Regions from separate parts of the Streptomyces sp. NPDC002055 genome, predicted to be linked through region 2. Evidence: riboswitches for the same ligand, from Rfam matches in the RefSeq annotation. Region 2 holds a riboswitch; each other region holds the start of a gene.
The links. Region 2 has a riboswitch for glycine ahead of gcvP (aminomethyl-transferring glycine dehydrogenase). Riboswitches for the same ligand answer to the same signal wherever they lie in the genome.
Positions count from the first base shown of each region.

Region 1: linked by a shared signal. The riboswitch ahead of gcvP (aminomethyl-transferring glycine dehydrogenase) and the one ahead of gcvP (aminomethyl-transferring glycine dehydrogenase) in region 2 are both predicted to bind glycine.
Region 3: linked by a shared signal. The riboswitch ahead of gcvT (glycine cleavage system aminomethyltransferase GcvT) and the one ahead of gcvP (aminomethyl-transferring glycine dehydrogenase) in region 2 are both predicted to bind glycine.

Region 1 is NZ_JBEOXS010000036.1:10,105-13,305, forward strand. It holds gene ABT112_RS22180 (DNA polymerase IV) at 1-691, shown strand, start outside; gene ABT112_RS22185 (PRC-barrel domain-containing protein) at 607-984, opposite strand; glycine riboswitch at 1,099-1,194, shown strand; gene gcvP (aminomethyl-transferring glycine dehydrogenase) at 1,383-3,201, shown strand, end outside.
Region 2 is NZ_JBEOXS010000046.1:25,166-28,366, reverse strand. It holds gene ABT112_RS25235 (WD40 repeat domain-containing protein) at 1-1,204, shown strand, start outside; glycine riboswitch at 1,721-1,816, shown strand; glycine riboswitch at 1,817-1,914, shown strand; gene gcvP (aminomethyl-transferring glycine dehydrogenase) at 1,967-3,201, shown strand, end outside.
Region 3 is NZ_JBEOXS010000056.1:14,838-18,038, forward strand. It holds gene gcvH (glycine cleavage system protein GcvH) at 26-403, opposite strand; gene gcvT (glycine cleavage system aminomethyltransferase GcvT) at 586-1,719, opposite strand; glycine riboswitch at 1,878-1,983, opposite strand; gene ABT112_RS27560 (AAA family ATPase) at 2,127-2,831, shown strand; gene ABT112_RS27565 (enhanced serine sensitivity protein SseB) at 3,181-3,201, shown strand, end outside.

The DNA of each region.
Region 1 (3,201 bases), on a different contig from region 2:
GGCGGCCGGGCGGTCCGGCCGCACGGTCGTGCTCAAGGTGCGGCGGTACGACTTCTCCACGCTGACCCGGTCCGAGACCCAGCGCGGCCCCACCGACGACCCCACGGTCATCCGGGAGGCCGCCGCGCGGCTCCTGGAGCTCGTGGACACCACCGGGGGCGTGCGGCTGCTGGGTGTCGGGGTCACGGGGCTGGCCGACTTCACGCAGGAGGATCTGTTCGCCCAGGCCGCCACGGCAGAGGCCGCCGCGGCGCTGGAGGCGGCCGCGGCTGCGGCCGCCGGGGACGTGGAGCGGGCCGAGGAGTCGCAGGCGGAGCCCGCCCCGGTGGCGCCGGAAGCTGGGGAGACCACGGTGGAGCAGGTGCGCCGCTGGGTGCCGGGGCACGATGTGCGCCATGCGGAGCTGGGGCCCGGCTGGGTGCAGGGCAGCGGCGTGGGCAGGGTCACCGTGCGGTTCGAACAGCCCTGGTCGGCGCCCGGCCGGGTGCGGACCTTCCCCGTCGACGACCCGGACCTGGAGCCGTCCGAGCCGCTGCCGCTGAAACCCGGCGGCCCGGGGGAGGCCGCTGCTCCGGAGGGCCGGCCGGAGGTGACCGCTGCGGGCGGTCAGTCGTCGTTGCCCGCCAGCCGCCCGAAGTCCTGGTCGTCGGGGCCCGGCCCGTCCTCCGGGGACGTGGCGTCGAGCCCGTAGTGGTGGTAGAGCTGCAGCTCCTGCTCCGGCGAGAGGTGGCGGCCGACGCCGAAGTCGGGTGCGCGCTTGATCAGCGCGCGGTGGTAGGGGACGCGCAGGGTGTCGTCGACGATCTCGCTGGGCTCCAGCGGGACGAAGGCGTCGCGCCCGAACAGGCCGGTGCGCACCGCGGCCCACTCCGGGAGGCCGGTCGCGTCGTCCAGGTACACCTCGTCCACGGTGCCGATTTTCGCTCCGTCGAGGTCGAATGCCTTGCGGCCGATCAGGCTCCGCGGATCGATATCGGTCTGCACGGTCCCTCCCGCTGTTCGCAGATCCTCTACGAGAACTACGAAAGGGCACATTCCGCCCCTCGGCCACTCGAGCGACCGGCCCGGAGAGCCACTGGTACGCTGGCAAATGGCTGCAGACCCCGTGCGGGAGAGTCCTCCACCAGCAAGAGGAGGCGCCGAAGGAGCAAATCCTCCCCGGAATCTCTCAGGCACACGTACCGCACGGACGAGGTCACTCTGGAAAGCAGGGCGGGCATCGGCCGTGTATTGCGCCGGAACCCCTCCTCACCGACGGTGAAAACCGGACCGCCCCGGCGGACCGGTGAAGCTCTCAGGTCGAGATGACAGAGGGGGAGGCCGTCGGGGCACCCGTGCCGTGGTGCCCCTCGCAGGTCGCGTCGACCAGGAGGCCTCCGCAGATGACCGCCGATCGCATCCCACTCTCCCAGCTGGAACGTGGCACTCCCTTCGAGCAGCGCCACATCGGACCCGACAGCGAGGCGCAGGCGAAGATGCTCGCCCAGGTGGGCTACGGCTCCCTGGACGAACTCACCGCCGCCGCCGTCCCCGACGTGATCAAGAACGCCGGGGAGCTGGACCTGCCGGACGCCCGCACCGAGGCGGAGGTCCTCGCCGAGCTGCGCGGCCTCGCCGAGCGCAACGAGGTGCTGGCGCCGATGATCGGCCTCGGCTACCACGGCACCTTCACCCCGCCGGTGATCCTCCGCAACGTGATGGAGAACCCCGCCTGGTACACGGCGTACACGCCGTACCAGCCGGAGATCTCGCAGGGCCGCCTCGAGGCGCTGCTGAACTTCCAGACCGTCGTCGCGGACCTGACCGGGCTCCCCACCTCGGGCGCCTCGCTGCTCGACGAGGGCACGGCCGCCGCCGAGGCCATGGCGCTTTCCCGCCGGGTCGGCAAGGTGAAGAACGGCGTCTTCCTGATCGACGCCGACTGTCTGCCGCAGACCATCGCCGTCATCGAGACCCGCGCCGAGCCGACGGGCGTCGAGGTCGTCGTCGCCGACCTCTCCGAGGGCATCCCGGCGGACGTCGCCGAGCGCGGTGTCTTCGGTGTGCTGCTCCAGTACCCGGGCGCCTCCGGGCAGGTGCGCGACCTGCGTCCGGTCATCGAGCGGGCCCATGAGCTGGGCGCGATCGTCACGGTCGCCGCCGACCTCCTCGCCCTCACCGTGCTCACCTCGCCCGGCGAGCTGGGCGCGGACATCGCGGTGGGCAACAGCCAGCGGTTCGGCGTCCCCATGGGCTTCGGCGGCCCGCACGCCGGCTTCATGGCCGTGCGCGACACGTTCGCCCGCAGCCTCCCCGGCCGACTGGTCGGAGTCTCCGTGGACGCCGACGGCACCAAGGCGTACCGGCTGGCGCTGCAGACCCGTGAGCAGCACATCCGCCGGGAGAAGGCGACGAGCAACATCTGCACCGCGCAGGTCCTGCTCGCCGTCATGGCCGGGCTGTACGCCGTCTACCACGGCCCGGACGGGCTCGCAGGCATCGCCCGCCGCACCCACCGCTACGCCACGCTGCTCGCGGCGGGCCTGCGGGCCGGGGGCGTGGAGATCGTGCACGGCGCGTACTTCGACACCGTGACCGCCCGGGTGCCGGGCCGCGCCGCCGAGGTCGTGGCCGCCGCTCGCAAGGCCGGGGTCAACCTGCGGCAGGTCGACGCCGACCTCGTCGGCATTTCCTGCGACGAGACCACCCTCCGTGACCAGGTGGCGGCTGTCTGGGGCGCGTTCGGCGTCGAGGCGGACATCGAGGCCCTGGACGCCACGGCGGAGGACACCCTCCCCGAGGCCCTGCTCCGCCGGGGCGAGTACCTCACCCACCCGGTGTTCCACCAGCACCGCTCCGAGACCGCGATGCTGCGCTACCTGCGCCGCCTCTCCGACCGGGACTACGCGCTGGACCGCGGGATGATCCCGCTCGGCTCCTGCACCATGAAGCTCAACGCGACCACGGAGATGGAGCCGGTCACCTGGCCGCAGTTCGGGGCGCTGCACCCGTTCGCGCCGGTCGAGCAGGCCGGGGGCTATCTGACCCTCATCCGTGAGCTCGAGGAGCGGCTCGCCGAGGTCACCGGCTACGACAAGGTCTCCCTTCAGCCCAACGCGGGCTCCCAGGGCGAGCTGGCCGGTCTGCTGGCCGTCCGGGCGTACCACCGGGCCAACGGCGACGATCAGCGCACCGTCTGCCTGATCCCCTCCTCGGCGCACG
Region 2 (3,201 bases):
CCGCCACGGCCGGGGCCCGGGCGCGGACTTCGCGATCGTGATCCACGGACGCACGCGCGAGGCGCTGGTCCAGGTCGCCGACACCCTGGGAGTCCCGTACGAGGACGGGGACATCAAGGGGCCCAGCGAGGTGCCGGCGCCCCTGGAGGACCTTCGCCCGGTGGCACTCGCGGCCGGGGACACCGACGACCGGGGACGGTGGACGGTGGTGTCGGCGGGCGCCGCGCCGGAGGAGCCCGCCGTTCCCCGCGTGACCGGCCTCGACGAGGTGACCGGCCGTACGGTGGTGACGGCCGATCAGGACGGGACCACGGTCGTCGCGGGGGATCGTGACGGAGCGATCCACCTCTGGGCGACGGATGGTGAGGCGCCGTCCGAGGCCGAGAGCCGTGCCCTGCACCGCGCGCCGGTGACCGGGGCCGGCTGCGTACGGATGGACAGCGGCCGGCGCGTGGTGGTCAGCGGCGACTCGAACGGCGTCCTCCGCTTCTGGCTGACGGACAAGGCCCCGCGGCGGAGCCCGTTCGACCGCAGGCGGACGGCGGTCACGGCGGTCGCCGCCGGGAAGCCCGGCACCGGCCCGGCGGTGGCGGCCGCGTGGGCGGACGGCCTGGTCCGCGTGTGGGACCTCTACACCGACGTCGTCGCGGATCTGCGGCTCGGCACCGGGATCCAGGGCCTGGCCCTGGACGCCGACGGCCTGCTGCGGGTGACCGGCCCGGACGGCACCGCCGTGCTGCGGCTGGACCTGGACCGGCTCTGGCCGACGCGGAAGATGCGGGAGCAGCTCGACGAGATCGACTGGAGCTCCTTCTGGACCGCGCGCGGGCCGGCCGACGAGAACGGCGTGTCCGACCTGATCGTCCGGATCGGCTCCGATGACGAGGCCACGGCCAAGCAGGCCGTCCACGACCTGTACCGGCTGATCGTGTCCAAGGACGGCTCCCTGACGGCGGCCGCCCCCGCCGTACCGTTCCTGGTCGAGCTCATGACCGACCCGGCCAACCGGGCCCGCGGGACCCTGCTGCTCCTCATCGCCGATATCGCCGACCTCCCGGACGCCCGGGGCGACCGGGGCCGGGCGCAGCGCGCGGCGGTTCAGGAGGCACTGCCCGTCCTGCTGCCGCTGCTGGAGGACGACGACACGTCCGTGCGGTGGGCCGCCGGGGAGCTCCAGCGGATCTGCGCCGGGCCGACGGCGTAGCGACCCTCGCGTCGCCCGGCGGAGCCGACGGCTCCGCCGGGCGAGGCCGGCCGTGCGGGGGCAACCGCACCGGGGGCGAGCGCCGCTCCGACCGGCACTGGAAGCGAGCGCCGTTCCCCTCGACCGGACCGGGAGCACGTGCCGTTCCCCTCGACCGGCACCGGGGCGAGCGTCGCTCCCCTGTGCCGGGAACGGCGCTCGCGGTCGGTGCCGCGTCACGGATCCGGCCGAACGCTGGACACTACTTGCGAGTAGTCCGGCGCTCGCCCGTGCCGAGCAGCGTTTGTGCAGCTCAGAGTGCCCGTCCTGGGCAGATGCCGTTACGGGAGCGTCCACCGAGCAGACTCTTGACGGCGGTGTTCCGGTGCCCGTACGTTGCCTCCCGAAAGACCCGACAACCGCATACACCGCTGACGATTCTGCGCGGGAGAGCTCACGTCGTCCCACGACGTGGCGCCGAAGGCCGCTGTACCCCCGGCCTCACCGCCGGGCCCGACAACTCCACATCGCGCTGTTCGAACCGAAGCGGGAGAGCCCTCGCCCACCCTTGGCGAGGCGCCGAAGGAGCAACTCTCCCCAGAATCTCTCAGGCCCCACTACCGCTTCGGCCAGGCGACTCTGGAAAGACAGGACGTCATGTCCTGCGCCCACGGTGCAAACCGCCGGACCCGGTGGTGAAGCTCTCAGGTACCGATGACAGAGCGGGGAGGCCACCCGTCCCCGGCACCGCGATCGCGGTGCCCCCACAGGGAGCCTCCCACCATGACCTTTCCCGAGTCCTCCGCGTCGGGTGCGTTCGCCACCCGTCACATCGGTGTCGACGACGCCGACCGCGCCGCCATGCTGTCCGAAGTCGGCTACCCGACGCTCGCCGCCCTCATCGACGCCGCCGTCCCGAGCGGCATCCGGAGCCCGTCCGGCCTGAACCTGCCCCCCGCCGCCACCGAGGCCGAGGCCCGCTCCGAACTGCAGGAGCTCGCGGGCCGGAACACCGTGGCCGTCCCGATGAACGGACTGGGCTACCACGCGACCACCACACCCGCCGTGATCCGGCGCAACGTGCTGGAGGACCCGTCGTGGTACACCGCTTACACGCCGTACCAGCCGGAGATCAGCCAGGGCCGGCTCGAAGCACTGATCAACTTCCAGACCATGGTCGGAGACCTCACCGGACTGCCGACCGCCAACGCGTCGCTGCTCGACGAGGGCACGGCGGTCGCCGAGGCCGTCACGGTCATGCGCCGCGTCGCCCGCAAGGGCCGCCCCCGCGTCCTGGTCGACCGCGACACCCTGCCGCAGACCCTCGACGTCCTGCGCACCCGTGCGGCCGCGGTCGGCGTCGAGGTCGTCGAGATCGACGTCGCCGAACCGCTGCCGGAGGACGACTTCTTCGGAGTGGTGCTGTCCTACCCCGGCTGCTCGGGAGCCGTCCGCGACCTGCGCCGGGTGACCGCCGCGGCACGGGAGCGCGGGGCGCTGGTCACGGTGGCCGCCGACCTGCTGGCGCTCACGCTGCTCGTGCCGCCGGGGGAGTTCGGCGCCGACATCGTCGTGGGCTCGTCCCAGCGGTTCGGTGTCCCGCTGTTCTACGGCGGGCCGCACGCGGGCTGCATCGCGGTCCGCGGAGGGCTCGAACGCCACCTGCCCGGCCGGCTCGTGGGCGTGTCCGTGGACAACGCCGGACGGCCGGCGTACCGCCTCGCCCTGCAGACCCGCGAGCAGCACATCCGCCGCGACAAGGCGACCTCCAACATCTGCACGGCGCAGGTCCTGCTCGCCGTGGTCGCCTCGATGTACGCCGTGTACCACGGCCCCGACGGCCTGACCTCGATCGCCCGACGGACGCACCGGCACGCCACACGCATCGCCGCGGGTCTGCGGGACAGCGGGATCACGGTGGTGCACCGGGAGTTCTTCGACACCCTGCTCGTACGGGTCCCCGGCCGCGCCGAGGAGGTCGTCGCGGCCGCGCACGACCGGGGGCTGCTGCTGCGGCT
Region 3 (3,201 bases), on a different contig from region 2:
CCCAATCGGGCGACGGGTGGGCGGATCAGTTGCCGGTGAAGGCGGTGTACTCGTCGGCGGAGAGCAGGTCCGCCGGCTCGTCAGTGACCCTCACCTTGAACAGCCAGCCGCCCTCGAAGGGGGCGGAGTTCACCAGCGCGGGGTCGTCCACGACGTCCTGGTTGATCTCGGTGACCTCGCCGGTGACCGGGGAGTACAGATCGCTGACCGACTTGGTCGACTCCAGCTCACCGCAGGACTCGCCCGCGGTGACGGTGTCGCCGGCCTCCGGGAGCTGGACGTAGACGACGTCACCGAGCGCGTCGGCGGCGTGCGAGGTGATGCCCACGGTCGACACACCGTCCTCGGCGACGGTGAGCCACTCGTGCTCCTTGCTGTAGCGCAGCTGCTGGGGGTTGCTCATGACCTGATTCTCCTGGATGAGGGGGCGTGCTGTGGTGCCGGGTCTTGACAGATGGGACGGCCGTGACGAGAGATTCCCGACAACCGGTCGGCAGTGGGTGACCGGCCGGTGACCGGTGCCCGTCGGGGTGGCGCGGACAGGCCGCGACGTCAGCGCGCCGCTGGTGGGGACCGGCGGGGACGTCAGCGCTGCCGCTTGTAGAACGGCAGGGCGACGACCTCGTACAGCTCGTGGCTGCCGCGGATGTCCACCGCGACCCCCTCGGTGCCGGGCGCGGCGTGCTCGGCGTCCACATAGGCGATGGCGACGGGCTTGCCGAGGGTGGGCGAGGGGGCGCCCGAAGTGACCTCGCCGATCACGGTGCCGGAGCCGGCGGCCACCACCGGGTACCCGGCGCGCGGCACCCGGCGGCCCTCGGCGATCAGGCCGACCAGCTTGCGCGGCGGGGCCTCCTCGGCCCGCTTCGCCGCGGCCTCCAAGGCCTCACGGCCGACGAAGCGGCCGTCGTTGGTGGTCTTCTCGAACTTCACGACCCGGCCCAGCCCCGCGTCGAACGGGGTGGTGTCCGTGGTCAGCTCGTGCCCGTACAGCGGCATGCCCGCCTCCAGGCGCAGGGTGTCCCGGCAGGACAGGCCGCACGGCACCAGGCCCGCGTCCTTGCCCGCCTCCGTCAGCGCCTGCCACAGAGCCTCGGCGTCGCCGGGCGCCACGAACAGCTCGAAGCCGTCCTCGCCGGTGTAGCCGGTCCGGGCGATCAGCGCGGACACCCCGGCCACCGTGCCGGGCAGTCCGGCGTAGTACTTCAGCCCGTCCAGGTCGGCGTCGGTCAGCGACTTCAGGATGCCGGGGGACTCCGGTCCCTGGACGGCCAGCAGGGCGTACGCCTCCCGGTCGTCCCGCACGGCGGCGCCCGCGAAGCCCGCCGCGCGCTCGGTCAGCGCGTCCAGCACGACCTGCGCGTTCGAGGCGTTGGCGACGACCATGAACTCCTCGTCGGCCAGCCGGTAGACGATCAGGTCGTCGAGGATGCCGCCCCGGTCGTCGCAGATCATGGTGTAGCGGGCGCGGCCGGGAGCGAGCGCGGAGAGATTGCCGACCAGGGAGTAGTCCAGCAGCGCCCCGGCCTCCGGGCCGGTCAGGGTGATCTCACCCATGTGGGAGAGGTCGAAGAGTCCGGCGCGGGTCCGCACCGCCAGGTGCTCGTCGCGCTCGCTGCCGTAGCGCAGCGGCATGTCCCAGCCGGCGAAGTCGGTCATGGTGGCGCCGAGCCCGCGGTGCAGTGCGTCGAGGGCGGTACGGCGTGATGCATCGGTCATGTTCAGGCTCCCAAGCAAGGGTGGCGAGGCTCTGTCGACAACAACACAGCCTCCCCATCTGTCATCGGAACCTGAGAGGTTCGCCACGACCCGGCAGGCGGGTCACAGCTTGCACCTTGGGTGGGACCGCTCCACGGCGGCCCGCTTTTCAGATGTGCCTCGCCTGCGCGGTACGGGGCCTGAGAGATTCAAGGGAGGACTTGCTCCTTCGGCGCTCCGGCGCCCGGCTCACTGCCGGTCCGGAGACTCTCCCGCGCGGGTTACAAGCGGCCGGTATGGAGTTTGCGCGCACATCATTGCACGCCTGTGACACTTTCGGACCCTGCGGGCGGGGGATAAGGCGGTTGTATGGCATTACCTTTTCTTGAAACTCTGCGGCAGCCGCAGTGACCGGACCTGGGAGGACGATCACGGTGCAGAGCCACGGAACGTTTGCGACAGCCTCGGGGGTCGGGCTCGGCGCGGTGCCCAGCCAGACGGGCCCGGGAGCCCCGGCCGCCCCGGGCGTCGTCCGCCCCGGCCGCCTGGCCGGCACCACGGAGCTGCGCGGGCGCCCGGCCGCCGCGCTGCGCTACCCCGCCGGGGACGTGCTCGTCGTCTCCGGCCTGCCCGGCAGCGGCAAGAGCACCCTGATCCGGCGGGCGGCCGGCGCCCCGGAGCACGGCGGGGCCCGGGTCCACCGGGTGGACTCGCAGGACACCAGGGACCGCTGGGAGCGCAGGATGCCCGCGCTGCTCCCGTACGCCGTCTACCGCCCCCTCGTCCGCCTGGCGCACTACGCCGGGCTGCGCCGCGCGCTGCGCTCCGGCGACAGCGTCGTGGTGCACGACTGCGGCAGCCTCGTCTGGGTGCGCCGCTGGCTGGCCCGCGACGCCCGCCGGCGCGGCCGCTCCCTGCACCTGGCGCTGCTCGACGTGGAGCCGCGGGTCGCCCTGGAGGGGCAGGCCTCGCGCGGGCGCGGGGTCTCCGGATACGCCTTCGCCCGGCACCGGCGCGCCGTGGGGCGGCTGGTCCGGGAGCTGGAGGCCGGGCGGCTGCCGGACGGCTGCGCCTCGGCCGTCCTGCTGGACCGCCGGGCCGCGACCACACTCTCCGGCATCGGGTTCGACTGACCGACGCAGGCGGTCACCGGCCGTCCGCGACCGCCCCTGACCGGTGCCGAACGAACACGGACCGGGACCCGGACCCGGACCGGGACCCGGACCGGGACCCGGACCGGGGCCCGGCAGGCGGACCCGACGGTTCCGCAGCCGCTCCGCAGCGGTCCCGGACGGTTCCGGAGCGCCCCCGTCCGGAGGATCCGTCCGTCCGCGGCGGGCGGGACGGCGCCAAATGGCGGAAAGGTCCGGCGCGTCCTGGAGGTTCCCGACAGAAATCCGGTCACCCCAGGGGAGCTCCCGCGGCCCGCAACCGCTAGGGTTCCTGTGCAGTTCGGACGAGACGTGGTGGGGCCCGATGAGCATGACGGAGCAGCACAGCTAT